2 regions of the Variovorax sp. Soil_C_33 genome follow, and region 1 is predicted to be linked to the other one. Evidence: predicted binding sites of a transcription regulator. Region 1 holds the regulator's gene; the other holds the start of a gene.
What was found. The regulator FNR, encoded in region 1, switches genes on or off when oxygen is low (the NO sensors DNR and NnrR bind a similar motif). The targets are predictions, from matches to a motif close to TTGATNNNNATCAA.

Region 1 (2,469 bases):
ATCTACACGGGCTTGCTCGCTGCGCTGACGATGGGCGTGCTGGCGAGCCTGGTCGTGCGCATGCCGCTGAAGGTCGACGTGGTGCGCGACCGGGCCTCGCTCGCGCGCATCGTCGAGGGCGGCCAACTCGAGAACGTCTATCGGCTGCAGATCATGAACGCGACCGAGCAGGTGCAGCGCTACCGCATCGAAGCTACGGGACTGCAGGGCTTGAGCGTGTCGCCGCCTGAACCGGTCGAGGTCGGTTCGGCGCAATCGCGTTGGGTCGCGGTGCGCCTGCAGCTTCCCTATGGCAGTGCCACCGCGGGTTCCCACGTCGTGCACTTCGACGTGCGCTCGGCCGACGGCAGCGCGCAGGTGTCGGAGAAGGCGACCTTCCTGGTGCCTCGTTGAGTTCGCTGAAAGGAAACGAGATGAACGATCACGTGATGACTTCCCCGAAGAGCGACCCCTGGTGGCAGTTCCCGCTGCTGTGGATGGTGATGGCCGGGCCCGCCCTGGTCGTCGTCGCCAGCTTCGTGACGCTCTGGCTCGCCCTGCGCACGCCCGATCCGGTGGTGGCGCCGGACTACTACCGAAAAGGCATCGAGATCAACAAGCCACCGGTCGAGAAGAAGCTTATGCCCGCTCTGGCGGGGCGCAACCACGCGGCGACGCCTGACGCCGACCTGCCCGCACCCAAGCGCTGACGGCCATGAAGACGCGCGACTGGATGTCGATTCTCTGGCCCGCCTTCTTGCTGGCGAGCGTGGCCGAACTGCTGGTGTTCGCGCTGGTCGATCCGGGCGACCTTCACTGGCGCGGCGAGGCCGTCGGCCTGTCGCGCCATGCGGTCTACGCGGCCGGCTTCTTCGCCTTCTGGGTGCTGGCAACAGGGTCGAGCGCGTTGACGCTGCTTCTGACCAGGCCAGCCTCCGAGATCAACAACCCGGAGGATTGACGATGCGCCGCAGCGCCTCGGCGTCGACGATGCGAAGGTTGCGCTTCTCCACCTCGACGATGCCATCCTCCATGAACTTGGAGAGCGTCCGGCTCACCGTTTCGAGGGTGAGCCCGAGGTAGCTTCCGATCTCCTCGCGCGTCATGCGCAGCACGAACTCGGAGCGCGAGAAGCCGCGCGCATGCAGGCGCTGCACGAGGTTGAGCAGAAAGGCCGCGAGGCGCTCCTCGGCCCGCATGCTCCCCAGCAGCAGCATCACGCCGTGCTCGCGCACGATCTCGCGACTCATGATCTGATGCACGTGGCGCTGCAGCGCAGCGACCTCGCGCGAGAGTTCCTCGATACGGTGAAAGGGCATCACGCAGACCTCGGCATCCTCGAGCGCCACCGCGTCGCAGGTGTGCTGGTTGTTGACGATGCCGTCCAGGCCGATGATTTCGCCGGCCATCTGGAAACCGGTGACCTGGTCGCGCCCGTCCTCGGTCGCCACGCGGGTCTTGAAGACGCCCGTGCGGATCGCGTAGAGGGAGGTGAAGGGCTCGCCGTTGCGAAAGAGCGTCTCGCGGCGCCTGACCTTGCGCCTCGTGGCCACGATCTCGTCGATGCGTTTCAGCTCGCCCGGCTCCAGGCCCGCAGGCATGCACAGTTCGCGCAGGGTGCAGCTGGAGCAGGCGACCTTGATGTGTTCGGCTTTCATGATGGTGTCGGGGTTTGTGGCCATTCTGTGGTGCGGTGCACCGTGCGGGCTTGACGCACATCAAGGATGGCGGGTCGACCTGGCCGCATAGTGGGTCACCGCCCGCAGACTGACCGCCGCAAATGAACTCTCCTGCCGTCGCCCCCGCCGACTCATCGCTCGTTCTGCCGTCTGCCGACGCCAAAGCCAAGGTCGAGATGCTGTCGCGCTCGATCGCCGCTCTCACGGCGGCTGGTTGTGTCTACATCGGCATGGACCACTTCGTCTGACCATGCAGACCGCACTTGCCAGCACTGCGCTCCTGATGGGATTGATCGGCGGACCCCACTGCGTCGCGATGTGCGGTGCCGCCTGCTCCGGGGTGATCCGCATCGTTCGCGCGCCCGCGAGCGGCGCCGCGATGCTGGCGACCGATGCGCGAGATCCTTCCGTATCCGTGGTCTTCCACGCGGGCCGGATGGCCGGCTATGCGGCCGCCGGTGCGCTGGCCGCGGCGGCGGTGCAGAGCCTGGCCTTCGCGAGCGAACAGGTTGCGGCGTTGCGGCCTCTGTGGGTATTGCTTCACGTGTTCGTCCTCGCCTGGGGCCTGGGGCTTGCCGCCCTGGGGCGCCAACCGCTCTGGGCGCAAGGCATCGGGCGTACGCTCTCGATGCGCCTTCGCCCACTCACCGGTTCGCTCGGTGGATTGCTCGTGACCGGCGCGCTCTGGGTCTCCATGCCTTGTGGCCTGCTCTACTCGGCACTCATGCTCGCGAGCTTGGCCAACGGGCCGCTGCAAGGCGCCTGGGTCATGGCGCTCTTCGCCGCAGGTGGCACCGTGTCGCTGGTTCTT
Region 2 (2,469 bases), on a different contig from region 1:
ATCTCCGAGGACAGTCCATGCCCCACCCAGCTCGTGGAGGGTCGCGTCGTTGCACAGCAACGCACAGCGCAGCAGCGGGGTCGCATCGGCCAGGGCATCGGCATCGTCACTGTTGCCGGTGGCGCGCAGGCGCCCGCGAGGCGCGTACCCTTCGCCATCGACCATCAAGGTGTGCGACGGTCCGACAACGCGGCAGGCCGTCATCTCGTTGCGCGTGAGCGTGCCCGTCTTGTCCGAGCAGATCACCGAAGTCGCGCCGAGGGTCTCCACGGCGGGCAGCCGACGGATCACTGCGTTGCGCGCGGCCATGCGCTGTACCCCGATAGCCAGAGTGATCGTGATGACTGCGGGCAGCCCCTCGGGGATCACCCCGACAGCCATCGCGACGACGGCCATCAGCGCATCGACCCAGCTCCATTCGCCGATCCACACGGCGTAGGCGAAGAGCATCGCCGCCCCGGCAGCCACGAGCGCGGCGAAGCGGCGGCCGAACCGGTCGACCTGGCGCAGCAGCGGCGTGGTCAGCGGTTCCACCGATGACAGCAGGTCGCTGATGCGTCCGAGCTCGGTACGCGCGCCCGTGGCGACGACCACACCGCTCGCCTGCCCGGCCGCGACCATCGTGCCGGAGAACGCCATGCTGTGGCGGTCTCCGAGCGCGGCATCGCGGGCTGCCGGACGGTCCTGCTTCTGCGCAGCGACCGACTCGCCCGTGAGCAAGGCCTCGTCGATCAGCAGGCCGCGCGCCCGCAGCAGCCGCAGATCCGCCGGCACACGGTCGCCCGCTTCCAGCAACACCACGTCGCCCGGAATCAGATCAGCAACCGACACGCTCAGTCGGCTGCCGTCGCGCAATACATGGGCACGCGGCGAGATCAGGCGCCGGATCGCGGCCAGGGCGTTCTCCGCCTTGCCCTCCTGGAGGAAGCCGACGATCGCATTGACCAGCACGACGGCGACGATCACCGCCGCGTCGAGCCCATGCCCCAGCCACGCGGCCGCCGCCGCCGCCGCCAGCAATGCATAGATGAGCGTGCTGTGAAACTGGGCAAGGAATCGGGCCAGCGGGTGGCGGGTAGGCGCCGGCGGAAGCGCGTTCGGGCCGTGGATCGCCAGGCGCGACGCGGCCTCGGCCTGCGTGAGGCCTCCGTGGCTGCTTTCCAGCGCAGCGAGCACATCGTCGCCGGCGCGAGCGTGCCATTGCCAATCTTCGAGCGCAGGCTGCCGGCCGCCTTCGGCGGGGCGTTGCATGCGCAAGGCGGAAAATGTCGACTGCATAGCCGCAAGCATCGGCCGTTGTACTGACCGCATGCTTGATGCATGTCAACGCGAGCACTGGAAATCAGCTGCTGGCGTCCACGATGACAACAGCCGAAGCCCCGGGGCCTGCGGCACAGGAGCTGGTCCTAGTCGCCAGAGAAGTTTGCCACTCGGATGCCGAATTCCTCGCGGATCCTCCTCAGCGGCACGCGAGCGTACGGCTCGAAGGCGTCCCAGGGCCAGCGCCGGGCTGCGCCAATCAGGCATTGCCGCTCGCCCGCTGCTCGGCAGGCTTGTCGGCCCGTCTGAGGTTGTGCGCGGACACCCTGGCAACATCAACTGGCGGTCCACGCCGGGGTCCCGCTATAGAAGCGTAAACGCCGCCACGGCGACCAGCGTCGGAAACAAGGCGCCCAGGAGCAACCCGCCCGCGCTGATCGACTCGTCGGAGAAGCCGCGCTTGAGCAGTGCCACGCCTGCCGGGTTCGGTGCATTGGCAATGATCGTCAGGCCGCCTCCGGCGACCGCGCCGGCCACCAGGCTGTACTTGGCAGGCTCGGAGATGCCCGTGATGAGCGAGCCCAGATAGGTCAGCGCGGCGTTGTCGGTCACCGCAGTAAGCGCGGTCGCCTCGAAGAAGAGGATCTGCGGCGACATCCCGGAAACAATCGGCTGCAGCCACCATTGCTGCATGCCGCCGAGCACCACCAGACCTGCAAGGAAGAAGGCCACCAGCAGCGCTTCCTTGATGATGAGGGGGTTCTGGTGGCGCTCATAGGCCTGGGTGAAACCCAGGAACATCAGAAACAGTCCCAAGAATGCGACCGGATGATGCGCCAAGACCACGACCCCGACAAGAAACGCCAGATGCACCGCCGTCACAGGCAAGGGAACCGTCTCCAGCGTCGCAGGGTTCGCGAGCACAGGCGCTGCAGAAAGGTGATTGCGAAGCACGGCCGTCGCGACGGTGGCGTTCAGCAGCACGGCGATGGCCGCCTTCCACCCGAAGGTGACCAGCATGTAACTGCTGTCCCAGCGCCATGTCGACGCCACCATCAGCACCGGCGGGGCCGCGAAGGACGTCAGCGTGCCGCCGATGGAGATGTTCACAAACAGCACACCCAGTGCCAGGTATTTGACCCGCTCCGGGACATCTCGCCTGAAAACCTGGGGAGCAAGCATCAAGGCGGCGATGGTCATCGCCGCGGG

Region 2: AC3A6B_RS27170 (HAD-IC family P-type ATPase) is a predicted target of FNR. The motif match lies at 1,314-1,327, and genes of this name have one in related genera.

The regions. Positions count from the first base shown of each region.
Region 1 is NZ_JBDGJK010000015.1:34,429-36,897, reverse strand. Features, by position in the region: gene ccoG (cytochrome c oxidase accessory protein CcoG) at 1-393, shown strand, start outside; gene AC3A6B_RS21710 (FixH family protein) at 414-689, shown strand; gene AC3A6B_RS21705 (hypothetical protein) at 695-940, shown strand; gene fnr (fumarate/nitrate reduction transcriptional regulator Fnr) at 921-1,637, opposite strand; gene AC3A6B_RS21695 (hypothetical protein) at 1,760-1,906, shown strand; gene AC3A6B_RS21690 (sulfite exporter TauE/SafE family protein) at 1,909-2,469, shown strand, end outside.
Region 2 is NZ_JBDGJK010000023.1:80,780-83,248, forward strand. Features, by position in the region: gene AC3A6B_RS27170 (HAD-IC family P-type ATPase) at 1-1,251, opposite strand, end outside; gene AC3A6B_RS27175 (putative Na+/H+ antiporter) at 1,624-2,469, opposite strand, start outside.